Regions from separate parts of the Lactococcus muris genome, predicted to be linked through region 3. Evidence: predicted binding sites of a transcription regulator. Region 3 holds the regulator's gene; each other region holds the start of a gene.
The links. Region 3 encodes CtsR, which represses protease genes until heat stress. Its sites were predicted from a motif close to TTGGTCAAAAAAGGTCAAANA; they were not measured.
Positions count from the first base shown of each region.

Region 1 (4,531 bases), on a different contig from region 3:
AATGGCTCCAGTAATTGCAAGGGTTCCATCGATTACGGCGCAAGATGCCTTTATAAGAAAATTAGTTGAGATTTTACCTGATTTCGAGTATAATCAAGTAGAGCAATCTGTCAATTTAAAGCGTGAAAACGTCCTTAAATCAAGGGCAGAAACTGGAAATTTTGAAGAGAGTTTTGAAAACTTTGATGAGGAACAATTTTCGAATTATCCGGATCCTGGATTTATATCAGGGGAGCATGAATACTATGAAAGTTTTCCTCTTCATCAGCAAGAAGTAATTGCTCCTGCCCACCCGCAGCTTCCCCATCTATCGAGAAGTGAACGAGCTGAAGAGCAGCTTTTGAATCGAATGATTTATCATCAGAATGTTCTTCAGAAGTTTGCGGACGATGAAACTTTTCGGTTTGTCCACCAACGTTATCAAAATCTTTTTGAAAAAATCATACTTGAAGCTATGAGTTTTGACGAAATTGATCCTTCTCACTTTGGCACGTCATTAGATGCGGAGGAGAAAAATTTATTTTATCAAATTTTAAGTTTAGATTTACCAGATGAGACAAGCAGTCAAGAGCTGGAAGATTTGGTAGTTGTTTTTGCTAAGGAAATGGAACAAATAAAGTTCAGTGAACTACAAAAACAATTAGAGAATGCCCAAAAATTGGGAAACAAAGAACGTGAGCTAGAGCTCACAATCCAAATTATTAATCAGAAGAAAAAAATATGAGCCAGCTGCTTATATTGTTCATTGAGGAGGATTAAATTGGCAAGTAATACTAAGAAAAGAATCAGTCAAATTGCAAAAGAAACTGGAATTACTAATAAAGCTTTAATTGCAAAAGCACAAGAACTTGGTATGGGAGTTAAATCTCACTCAAGTTCTATTTTCGAGGCTGAAGAAGAAAAACTCCTTAAAGCAATGGACTTCAAGCCAATTATTGTCGAAAAAGTTGATGTTTCTGAGTTGCGAAAAAAAGATTCTAAACAGGTTACTTCTGTTAAAGAAAAAGCAGATAAGAAGGCTATTCAAGACACTGATACATTTGACAGCAAAGCATTTGATAAGGCAGTGTCAGATTATATCACAAAGCGTAAACCACTGGAAGAAGCTCTAGATGATGAAATTACGGATGAGTTAGTTGTTAAGTTTGGCTTGGAAGCAGAAGCTATTGAAGATTTACTTCAACAAATCCAAGATGCAGGAATTTCAATTGTTGATAAGGAAGGAAATCCAAGTCCCCTGGCTTTGCAAGCTGAAGAGGAAGAAAAGCTAGATGATAATGCGATGGATGAAATCGTGACAAATGTCCGTATTGATGATCCAGTTCGTATGTACCTTAAAGAAATCGGACGTTATCCTTTGATTTCGCTTGAAGAAGAAACAAAACTTGCAGAAGCTATCGTTGCGGGTGGAGATGAAGCAGAGTTCGCTAAACAAATGCTTGCAGAGGCCAACTTGCGTTTGGTTGTTTCGATTGCGAAACGTTATTCTGGACGTGGTATGCAATTCTTGGATCTGATCCAAGAAGGAAATATGGGTCTAATGAAGGCTGTGGACAAATTTGACCATACTAAAGGTTTCAAATTCTCAACTTATGCGACATGGTGGATTCGTCAAGCTATTACACGTGCCATTGCTGATCAGGCGCGTACGATTCGTATACCTGTCCACATGGTTGAAACCATCAACAAGTTAATCCGTGTGCAGCGTAATCTTTTACAAGAGCTGGGACGCGATCCATTACCAGAGGAAATCGGTAAAGAATTACACATGACCCCTGATAAGGTTCGTGAAGTCTTGAAGATTGCGCAAGAGCCTGTATCATTGGAAACACCTATCGGTGAAGAAGACGATTCACACCTAGGAGATTTCATTGAAGACGATGTGATTGAAAGTCCAGTGGATTATACGAACCGCATCTTGCTTCGCGAACAACTTGATGAGATTATGGATACCTTGACGGATCGTGAAGAAAACGTATTGCGTATGCGTTTTGGACTCGATGATGGACGTATGCACACACTTGAAGATGTTGGCAAACAATTTAAAGTGACACGTGAACGCATCCGTCAAATTGAAGCGAAAGCAATTAAAAAATTACGTCACCCACGTCGCAGCAAACCATTGCGTGACTTTATGTAGTTCTACAGAAACACTCTCGGAAAGAAACCGAGGGTGTTTTAACTCACGATATATGGCATCTTTATTTGGAGACTTCAGCCATTTCAAAAGTTAAAACAATTACTTTTAATCGGACAAAACATTTGATAAATTTTCTAGAAGTGATATAATAAAAATACTAAAGGTCAAAAAAGGTCAGACTAAAAGGTGAGAAGTCAGACATGATTCTTAAATTAATGAAAAGCAAAGAAATAGAAAAGATATTATCACAAAGGAGAAAGATATGCTCTGCCAAAACTGTAAGATAAATGAAGCAACCATTCACCTTTACACCAATGTGAATGGGCAGCGTAAGCAAGTTGATTTATGTCAAAACTGTTATCAGATTATGAAATCAGGTGGTCAGGAAAGCCTATTTGCTGGGGCTACGAATATTTCTAATAATGATGATCCTTTCAATCCATTTCCAGATATTTTTCAAGCGCTACATGGTAATGATCAAGGACGTTCAATGACGCCACCTACTCAGACAGGTCGGCGTGGTCCTGGTGGCCCGCAAAATCCTCGTGGAGGGCAAGCGCCTAAAGGACTTTTAGAGGAATTTGGTGTTAATATTACTGATGCTGCACGTCGTGGGGAAATCGATCCAGTTATCGGCCGCGACTCAGAAATCACACGTGTTATTGAAATTTTGAATCGCCGGACAAAAAATAACCCGGTACTCATTGGTGAACCAGGTGTTGGTAAAACCGCAGTTGTTGAAGGACTTGCTCAGAAAATTGTTGATGGTGATGTGCCACAAAAATTGCAAAATAAAGAAGTTATCCGTCTTGACGTTGTAAGTTTGGTTCAAGGGACAGGTGTGCGTGGACAATTTGAAGAACGTATGCAAAAATTGATGGATGAGATCCGTAAACGTGATGATGTCATTCTCTTTATCGATGAAATTCATGAAATTGTTGGTGCAGGATCTGCAGGAGAAGGAAATATGGATGCTGGAAATATCCTTAAACCTGCTCTAGCACGCGGTGAGCTTCAACTTGTTGGTGCAACTACACTGAATGAATACAGAATTATAGAAAAAGATGCAGCGCTTGAACGTCGTATGCAGCCTGTCAGGGTTGATGAGCCATCTGTAGATGAAACGATCACCATTTTGCGTGGTATTCAAAAACGTTATGAAGATTATCACCATGTGAAATATTCAGATGAGGCTATCTTAGCTGCTGTAAATCTGTCCAATCGTTATATTCAAGACCGTTTCTTACCAGATAAAGCGATTGATTTGCTTGATGAGGCGGGATCTAAAAAGAACCTCACACTCAAATTTGTAGACGCAGAAGATATAAAGAAACGTATTGAGCAAGCAGAAGTACAGAAAAAAGAAGCGATGAAACGCGAAGATTTTGAAAAAGCTGCACATTTTCGGGATCAAATCGCAAAATTACGCGAATTGCAAAATCATGAGGTTTCGGATACAGAAATGCCCAATATCACAGAAAAAGATATTGAAGCAATCGTTGAAGAGAAAACACATATTCCAGTTGGTGATTTGAAAGAAAAAGAACAAACACAGCTGATTAATTTAGCAGAGGATTTAAAAGCTCATGTTATTGGTCAAGATGAAGCTATTGATAAAATCTCTAAAGCCGTTCGCCGCTCACGTGTTGGACTCGGCAAACCCAATCGTCCGATTGGTTCGTTCCTCTTTGTTGGACCGACTGGTGTAGGTAAGACCGAGCTTGCCAAACAACTGGCTTATGAACTATTTGGATCAACGGACAGTATGATTCGCTTTGACATGTCGGAATACATGGAAAAACATAGTGTGGCTAAGTTGATTGGTGCTCCTCCAGGATATGTAGGTTATGAAGAAGCAGGGCAGTTAACGGAACGCGTACGTCGTAACCCATACAGCTTAATCTTATTGGATGAGATTGAGAAAGCTCACCCGGATGTGATGCATATGTTCCTGCAAATTCTCGATGACGGGCGTTTGACAGATGCGCAAGGACGTACAGTTTCCTTCAAAGATGCCATCATCATTATGACATCAAATGCTGGGACAGGTAAGGTCGAAGCAAGCGTTGGTTTTGGCGCTGCGCGTGAAGGGCGTACGAATTCGGTACTTGGAGAATTAGGTAATTTCTTTAGTCCAGAATTCATGAACCGTTTTGATGCCATCATCGAATTCTCGGCATTGAGCAAGGAAAATCTGCTTAAGATTGTGGATTTGATGTTGGATGAAGTCAATGCTCAAATCGCCCAAAATGACATCCATCTAGATGTCACACAAGCCGTTAAAGAAAAGCTTGTTGACCTGGGCTACGATCCGAAAATGGGAGCACGTCCATTGCGTCGTACCATCCAAGATAATATCGAGGATGCCATTGCTGATTTTTACATTGAGCA
Region 1 covers NZ_BAAFQO010000001.1:231,946-236,476, reverse strand. Annotated here, with positions in the region: gene dnaG (DNA primase) at 1-724, shown strand, start outside; partial or broken gene ACGHCK_RS01120 (translation initiation factor IF-2 N-terminal domain-containing protein) at 746-913, shown strand; gene rpoD (RNA polymerase sigma factor RpoD) at 917-2,140, shown strand; gene ACGHCK_RS01110 (ATP-dependent Clp protease ATP-binding subunit) at 2,403-4,531, shown strand, end outside.
Region 1: ACGHCK_RS01110 (ATP-dependent Clp protease ATP-binding subunit) is a predicted target of CtsR. The motif match lies at 2,301-2,321, and genes of this name have one in related genera.

Region 2 (4,531 bases), on a different contig from region 3:
GGAGAAGAAGTCACCCATGATGCGGCTCAAAACCTGCAACAAGAGCGTGCCCCGATGACCATCAGCCAGTGGGCAGCCTTACCTAATAACCTGAAAGTCGGGAACTTCTGGGTCATCGACCACCAAACAGGCTGGGCCTACTGGGCGAATCAACTTCAAGCAGGAGAGACCACCTCTTACCTCTTGGATGCAGCAGAGATGACCGCAGCAGTGAATACTATTCCGGGAGAATATTACTACGGTATCCATGTGGACGGGCAACTGATCAGTCCCGACCGTATCAATGACTTCTTGGCTGCAGATGGAAGCTTTACCCACCATGACGACTTGTCAGACTTCTTGACAGCTGTACAGACTGGTTCCATTGATAACAACTGGGGGAACCCGGGACCAGATGATAATGTCCAACCCGACCAAATCAACTTTAGTATCATGGCACCGGGGACCATCTTTACTATGGCTGGGGAGCAGTACCGTTATTTGGAGAATCAAGGGGGTGGGAATCATTTGATTATTCGGAATGATTCATTAAGAGGTCATCTTCCTGCAGCACAAGAAACAGCTCTTACAAACTGGTATGCTGGTCTTGACTCAGCAGTTCAAGCTATGGTGCAGCCTGTAGCAAATGTATTTACAACTGCTCATGTGAGGCCTTATGACCTTGATTGGAGTGATCCAGCAAGATGGCAGGTACTTAATCTAGATGATTTCCCTGATATTGCAGCAGATATTAGTACAGCTGTTTCAACGGGAACCCCTCGGGCTTTCGCACTTTCCATGGCGGACATTGTGCGACTATCTGGTGCAGGACTTGCTTTTACAAGTAATGAAAATCGTGCAGGCATAGGTTCTAGCTGGTGGTTCCTACGTACTCGTTCTTCTGAAACAGGGAGTGGTATTTGGAGAGTCGGTTCTGGCGGAGGTTTAGGCGCTTGGTCAAGTCAACATCCGAGTTTGGATACTGGTGGAGTTCGGCCTGCTCTCATAGTTAGACAGTAATGCTAAAAAAAAAAGAGGCATATAAATGAAAAAGAAAAAATCCCACCAATCTGATGGGATTTTTGAGTTGCCTTTATTTCAAACTGTTGGCTTCCATGATTTCGTCAATGAAACCATAGTCCAGTGTTTCTTGAGCAGTCATCCAGTTGTCGCGTTCTGCATCTGCGTGAACTTTTTCTACAGATTGACCAGAGTTTTCGGCCAAGATTTTTTCCAAAGTGTGACGGGTTTTGAGCAAGTGCTCAGCAGCGATCGCCATATCTGTTTGCTGTGTACCACCACCAGTACCGCCCATAGGTTGGTGAATCATGTATTCTGCGTGTGGCAACATGAAGCGTTTACCTTTTGTACCGCTAGAAGCGATGATTGTCCCCATAGATGCAGCGATACCCATAACGATGGTTTGCACGTCAGACTTGATGAAGTTCATAGTATCAACGATAGCAAGACCAGCAGAAACAGAACCACCAGGTGTATTAATGTAGAGGTAAATATCCTTTGTACTGTCTTGAGCATCCAAGAAGAGAAGTTGCGCAATGATGGAGTTTGCCATACCATCCTCAACGGGTCCAGTCAACATAATGATACGATCTTTCAACAAACGACTGTAAATGTCATAGGCACGTTCGCCACGGCTTGATTGTTCAATAACAGTAGGCACTAAATATCCCATAGATAAGTCTCCTTTTTCAATGTTTTATTCTATTATAAATTAAAGGTCAAAAAAGGTCAAAAAATAAGCACGTTTGACATGAAAGAATGTCCGGCTATAATAAGAACAGGAGGAAAAATGATGAAAATTGAACACATAGGTATCTGGGTAAGGGACTTGGAAACAATGAAGGCGTTTTACGAAAAATATTTTTCAGCAAAGGCGGGGAAGAGGTATCATAATCCCAAAACAGGTTTTACTTCCTACTTTATGAGCTTTGCAGAAGGGGCCCGCATAGAACTCATGCACCGAGCAGATACACAAGAGGTTTTCCCTGAAGGCCTGGGCTTTGCTCATCTTGCAATACATGTGGGCAATGAACAAGAAGTGAACCAAAGTGCTCAGCGGTTTTCAGAAAATGGTTATGAAATTTTATCAGGTCCTAGAAGGACAGGAGACGGTTATTATGAGGCTGTAGTCCTTGATCCCGAGGGCAATAAAATCGAAATTACAGCTTAGGATTAAAATTTTTTAAAGAAATAAGTTTTAAAAAATTAGTCATTTTGCTATAATAATAGTATGAATTCAGAACTTATTATTTCTATGCTTGTTGCTATGATTGCAGGAGCTTGGCTTTTTATTGCAGGGATGTATATTTACAAACGATATGATGAAAACCGCTATAAAAAGCGCTTGGCTATCGAGAAACTTTTACGCGAGATTGAGGTTCGTAATACTTTAAACCAAAAGATTATTGAAATTCTAAACCGCCCCATCATTGGAGATGACGAAGCTATTGTAAATCCTCAGAGTGATGTAAAAGTTCCTTTTTATGACTATAATTTTTTGAAAAATTACACTTCTATGTATAATTTGTACATTCCAGCTTATTTCTTGAGTACTTTTTTCAAGAATCTTTCTCAGCACTTGGCTGTTTTCGAAGACGAACAAGATTTGAAAAATGGAGGCTATATTTTCAAGGAAGCTCGTCCAATTTTCGAGAACTTTTCTGTTCAAATTACAGAGGATATTGAGGCCAAGAAAAAGGAACTGGAGAAAGCAAAAAACATTTATCCATCTATGCTGAAACGCCAGCATTACAACATTTAAATACTTTCTAAAAATCTGTCCAATAGGATAGATTTTTTTAGAATAAAAGGGAAAAGGGTCTTTTTTTTATCTGTCAATTATGCTATAATAGCAAATGCTAATACCGCTAGGTATTATAAATATAGACTGTGGATTTTTCCATAATAATATAAAGAAGTAATATGAAGGAGAGAGGGATGCTTACTATTTATACAGCCCCATCTTGTACGAGTTGTAAAAAAGCTAAGACTTGGTTGACTTATCACAACATTCCATTTCAAGAGCGTAATCTCATTGGTGATCCGCTTTCAGCAGAAGAAATTAGCCGCATTCTTGAAAAATGTGATGATGGTGTTGAGGGGCTCATTTCTAGTCGTAACCGTTTTGTTAAAACACTGGGTGTTGATTTTGAAGACTTATCACTATCCGCAGCCATCAAAATCATTTCTGAAAATCCACAAATCATGCGTCGTCCGATTATCATGGATGAAAAACGTCTACATGTAGGATACAATGAAGAAGAGATTCGTGCTTTCTTACCACGTACCGTACGTATCTTGGAAAATGGTGGCGCTCGCTTACGCAATGCCATCTAAAAAATGCAATTATTCATAAACGCCCATGGTGGCGTTTTTTGCTTACCAGCACATCAAAAAGTAAACAAGCAGCCAAGGAAGTTTTCATAGAGTGGAGCATTTTACAACTGTTACTTAAGTGATGGGACAATTCTCCAAATGCAAGGTATTGTTCCTCTTCCTACTGTGACAAATTGCCCATAAACACCGACTTCGTTAGCTTTCCTGTCGAAAAATTTATAGATGTTTTGGTTAGGATAGAAAGGATCACTTTTTACGAGAACAGCAAAAGCAGTTGCATCTTTTGGCTCTCCTAGATAGAGAGAGCCATTAGAGGATATAACCACATAGTTACGCTCGGCGGAGAAAGAATTTCCAAACCTTATATAAACTCGCCCGTGACCCGCATCTTTAAAATAAACTTCTTTACGATTACTGAGGGAAACGTAATCCCAGTTATGATCCCAACTTAGATATGTTTCCAAGCCTAAGTTACCTAGAAAATGATTGTCATAATCAAAGAGACGAAAATACAAAGGTGTATCAAGAGGTAAGCTGTTTTCTGTTTTTAAAGAAGCGGTGCTATCTTTATGAGCATCAGCTGTGGCTGTCATCGCCTGTGTAGATAAAGCAAAGATAGAGAGCACAGTTAATAACATGGCTGCTCCTGAAATTAATCCCTTGAACATAGTTCTTCTCCTAAAAATTTTTTGACATGAATTTGACTGCATGTTGAGAGCAAATCTGTAGTGACATTATATTGTTATAAATGAGAGGAGGCCCAAGTGTCTAAGTAAATCGTGCACGGTGAGAGACTTGACCTCAGTTCTGGAAAGAGGATGTTGCCTATAATATCTTCTCTGTTTTGAGCAGGAACCGAAGCGCTTTTTAGTGTCAAGTCCCTCTTTTTTAGAAGCTGTCGCAGCTTATGCCTAAAGTTTTCGTACGATGTTCCAGACAGTAGGTCGTGTTCCTGGTCCTACGGTGATGTATTTGCCATAGGTTCCTATCCCTCTGTAGTTTCGATCAAAAAATTCATAAATTTTTTGATTAGGATTGAAAGGATTGCTTTCCGCGATTACAGTAAAAGCTTCTGCGTATTTTTTATTTCCTAAGAGGAGGTAGCCTTTAGGAGATATTACCACATAGTCATATCCTTCCCAATATGCTTGTCCAGAGCGTATATAAACTTTACCCTGCCCCGCATCTTCTAAAT
Region 2 covers NZ_BAAFQO010000028.1:6,802-11,332, reverse strand. Annotated here, with positions in the region: gene ACGHCK_RS11055 (hypothetical protein) at 1-999, shown strand, start outside; gene ACGHCK_RS11050 (ATP-dependent Clp protease proteolytic subunit) at 1,073-1,672, opposite strand; gene ACGHCK_RS11045 (VOC family protein) at 1,793-2,170, shown strand; gene ACGHCK_RS11040 (hypothetical protein) at 2,231-2,761, shown strand; gene spx (transcriptional regulator Spx) at 2,938-3,336, shown strand; gene ACGHCK_RS11030 (hypothetical protein) at 3,447-4,004, opposite strand; gene ACGHCK_RS11025 (hypothetical protein) at 4,248-4,531, opposite strand, start outside.
Region 2: ACGHCK_RS11050 (ATP-dependent Clp protease proteolytic subunit) is a predicted target of CtsR. The motif match lies at 1,715-1,735, and genes of this name have one in related genera.

Region 3 (4,531 bases):
AACTCCTTTTAGTAAAGAAGACTTCATGAAGGTGATTCAAGATCAAGCTTTCATCGAAAAAATGAAAAAAGAGTTTCCGAAACTTCTCGCAAGCTTGCCAGCAAAAGACAGTGGCGTGAAGTATCAGCTCGAAGGTTATCTCTTCCCAGCGACTTATGAATATACGAAGAAAACAACTGTTGAAAGTCTGATTCAGACAATGCTTTCATCAATGAATACCCAACTTGAACCACTCTACGATAAAATGGAAGCTGCAGGTCTTTCAGTTAATGAAACACTGAGTTTAGCAGGTATTGTTGAAAAGGAAGCAAGAAGTGATGATGACCGTCGCAATGTGGCGCAAGTCTTCTTTAACCGCAGGGATTTGGGCATGACCTTAGACTCAAATACAGGTATCTTCTACGCTGAAGGAAAACTTGGTAAGGATACTTCACTTGATCAGCAGGCTGCAATTAATACACAACTAGATTCGCCATTTAATACATACTTGTACCCTGGATTTGGTCCAGGACCAATCGTCAGTCCAAGTTTGTCGGCAATCAAAGCGGTATTAAATCCGACTGCGAATAACTATCTCTACTTTGTTGCAGATACAGAAGGGAAGATTTATTTTGCCCAGACACTTGAAGAGCAAAATATAAATGTTCAAAAGTATGTCAATGACGCGATTGCAGCAGGTAATTAATTAACTTAAAAAAGGATAAAAAAATGGTAGAAAAAACTTTCCCTATGACCAAAGAAGGTCTGGAAAAACTAGAACAAGAATTAGATAACCTTAAATTGGTAAAACGTCCAGAAGTTGTTGAGCGCATCAAAGTCGCCCGCAGCTACGGAGATCTCTCAGAAAATTCAGAATATGAAGCAGCAAAAGATGAGCAAGCTTTTATTGAGGGACGCATTTCTACAGTGGAAACAATGATTCGTTACGCTGAAATCGTGGACAACGCCAATATCGATAAGAATGAAGTTGCACTTGGTAAGGCTGTAGTTTTCCAAGAAGTAGGTGATGACGAGGAAGAAGAATATCAAATCGTTGGTACTGCTGAAGCAGACCCGTTTGCAGGAAAAATCTCGAATGAGTCACCAATCGCTCAGGCTTTGATTGGTCGTAAAGTAGGTGATGTTGTAAACATTCCATTACCTATGGGTGAAATCGAAGTCAAGATTGTGGATGTAAAATAAAAACTTATCTCTATAGGATGGGCGCTGAAAAATATTTGACATATTTTCTTAAATGAAATAAGCCGTTTAAAGATAAGTAAGTGCTGCTTGTATTTTGTATAAAAAGTCGAGAAAGATGATTTTCTCGACTTTTTCATCAGTCCTTCGAGGATACTTTTATTTATTAAGGAAGCTCCAACCACTATTTTTGGTAAAAAAGTAAAAAATTCGATATAATAGTCAATAAAGGTCAAAGATTGGAGGTTCTATGTCTGCTCAAAATACTTCAGATATTATCGAAGCTTATTTGCGAAAGCTGTTGGAAGAAGCACGTGAGATTGAGATTAAGCGTGCAGATTTAGCCAACCAATTTGATGTGGTGCCTTCGCAAATTAACTATGTTATTAAAACACGCTTCACACCGTCAAAAGGCTTTGATGTAGAGTCAAAACGGGGTGGCGGCGGTTATATAAAAATATTCAAATATCATTATTCAGCAAAACACGAGTTTCTGCTTGATTTGATTCAGAAGTTGCCAGAAAGTTTGACAGAGAGCATGGCTCAAGATGTTTTGCAACTTTTATTTGATGAAAATATTTTGACTGAACGAGAAGGCAATCTTCTCCTGTTGCTTCTGGTTGATAGTGATATTTCTAACAGTTGCAGAGCAAAAATGATGATAAAAATACTACAGAGATTGGATCGAGATGATGAAATTTAATGAAAAGGAATTTACACCGCAAGTCATGCGTGTACTTCAGAAGTCTATTGACTATGCCTATAAGTTTAACTATGCCTGGGTGGAAAGTTCGCACCTCTTGGCAGCATTGGCTGAAGTTCCCTCTTCATTGGCATTTACCCTATTAAATTCTGAGCAACTTGATTTAGAAGAGATGTTAATCGACATTGAGGACTTTTCAAGTCAAGTCAAAACAAAAAAATCAGAAATAAAATTTAGCCCAAGAGTAGAAAATATTATTGAGCAAGCAAAAGTTTTAGCACAAAACAACGATAAAAATCGTGTGGGAACGGAACATCTGTTGTACATGGTATTGGCTAACGAAGCGAGCTTTGCGGCACAACTTTTACGGGAGCAGAATATCAATACTGCAAATCTTCGAAAAAAACTGGAACAAAAAGCATATTTACGTGTTCCAGAACGTCGGAAAGCTGTAACACCGGCCTCAAAGAGAAATCTCTCAGGGAAAGTTTCAGAAACCACGACAACGCCCACATTGGACACGGTATCCACAGATTTAACCAAAGCTGCTCGTGAAGGCAGGCTTGATCCAATGATAGGAAGAACGCGTGAAGTGGAACGCCTTATCCATATTTTGAGTCGCCGTACTAAAAATAATCCTGTCTTAGTCGGAGAGCCTGGTGTAGGTAAATCTGCGATTATTGAAGGCTTTGCAACACGTGTGGTGCAGGGAGATGTGCCTGCTGATCTCCGGGGCAGCCGCATCATGGCTTTAAATATGGCCATGGTTGTTGCTGGTACGAAGTTCCGCGGTGAATTTGAGGATCGTTTAACAGCTATTGTGGATGAAGTAACCCATGATAAAAATGTTATTGTGTTTATTGATGAACTCCATACGATCATCGGAGCTGGTGGAGGAATGGACTCTGTAAATGATGCTTCAAATATTTTGAAGCCCGCACTCGCGCGTGGAGAATTTCAGCTTATTGGAGCAACGACTTATCAGGAATACCAGAAATATATCGAAAAGGACGAAGCTCTGGAGCGCCGCTTTGCGCGTATAAATGTCGAAGAACCGTCAGAAGACGAGACCATTGCCATTTTACAGGGGCTGAAAGAAAAATTTGAAGTTTATCATACAGTCAAGTTTGAGGATGGAGCCTTAGAGCGGGCAGTAAGTCTGAGTAACCGATACATGCCAAGTCGCCGTTTGCCAGACAAGGCCATTGATCTTCTTGATGAAGCGGCGGCAAAAGTCAAGATAACGCGTAAGACAAACCATAGTAAATTGGATGAATTAAAAGCAGAGCTGAAAGAAGAAGAAAGGAAGTTACAAGCTGCGGTTGTGTCTCTTGATATCCTCGAAGCACAAAAAATTGAAAAAAACACTCAGAAATTAGTCCGTAAGATTGATAATTTTCCGTTATCTGAAGAAGATATTCCCCTCGTTCAAGAAAGCGACGTTTATGCTGTTGTTTCAAATCTTACAGGGATTCCTCTACAACAAATGACGAAAACAGAAAGTGAGCGCTTGATTAATCTTGAAAAAGAGTTACACAAGCGGGTTGTTGGACAAGAAGAAGCCATAACAGCGGTGTCTCGCGCAATTCGGCGGGCACGTTCAGGAGTTGCTGATACGAGACGCCCTCTAGGGTCATTTATGTTCCTCGGTCCTACAGGTGTCGGTAAGACAGAGCTTGTCAAGGCCTTGGCTGAGAGCGTCTTTGGCAGTGAAGAAAACATGATTCGTGTAGACATGAGCGAATTTATGGAAAAGTTTTCCACTTCACGTTTGATTGGCGCTCCTCCGGGATATGTGGGATATGATGAAGGGGGTCAGCTCACAGAGCAGGTGCGTAATAAACCTTACTCGGTTATCTTACTTGATGAAATTGAAAAAGCCCATCCAGATATTTTCAACATTATGCTACAAATTTTGGATGATGGTTTTGTTACAGATACCAAGGGGCGCAAGGTTGATTTTCGTAATACAATTATCATCATGACCTCCAACCTTGGAGCGACAGCGCTTCGGGATGATAAAACAGTTGGTTTTGGTGCAAAAGCAATCGCAAAAGATTATACAGCTATGAAGGCTAGGATTATGGAAGAATTAAAGAAACACTACCGCCCTGAATTCCTTAATCGCATAGATGAAACAATTGTCTTCCATTCCCTCACGGAAAAAGAAATTGAACAAGTTGTGAAAATCATGAGTAAGTCGCTTGTTTCGCGCTTAAAAGAGCAAGATATTAAAGTGAGGTTTACACCATCTGCCTTAAAAGTCATCGCAGACAAAGGTTTTGACCCTGAGTATGGTGCACGCCCACTGCGTAAAGCGCTCCAACGAGAAGTTGAAGATCTCCTGAGTGAACAATTACTGACCGGAGATATTCAGCCAGGGAATACAGTGTCTATAGGTTCTTCTAATAAAAAAATTAGAATACATGTTATCGATTGACTTGAAAGCGATTATATATTATAATTAAATTAGAAATAAAGAAAGGACGGTTCTTAAGACTTGACTGTCCCGCAGATGCAAAAACAGTGAAGATTCACCAAAAGAGCCGTTAAGGTAAACTCTATGATCAAATATAATATCCGTGGTGAAAATTTTGAATTAACAGATTCAATCCGCTCATATGTTGAAGATAAGGTTGGAAAGCTTGA
Region 3 covers NZ_BAAFQO010000020.1:10,504-15,034, forward strand. Annotated here, with positions in the region: gene mltG (endolytic transglycosylase MltG) at 1-685, shown strand, start outside; gene greA (transcription elongation factor GreA) at 709-1,182, shown strand; gene ACGHCK_RS10215 (CtsR family transcriptional regulator) at 1,430-1,882, shown strand; gene ACGHCK_RS10220 (ATP-dependent Clp protease ATP-binding subunit) at 1,872-4,322, shown strand; gene hpf (ribosome hibernation-promoting factor, HPF/YfiA family) at 4,446-4,531, shown strand, end outside.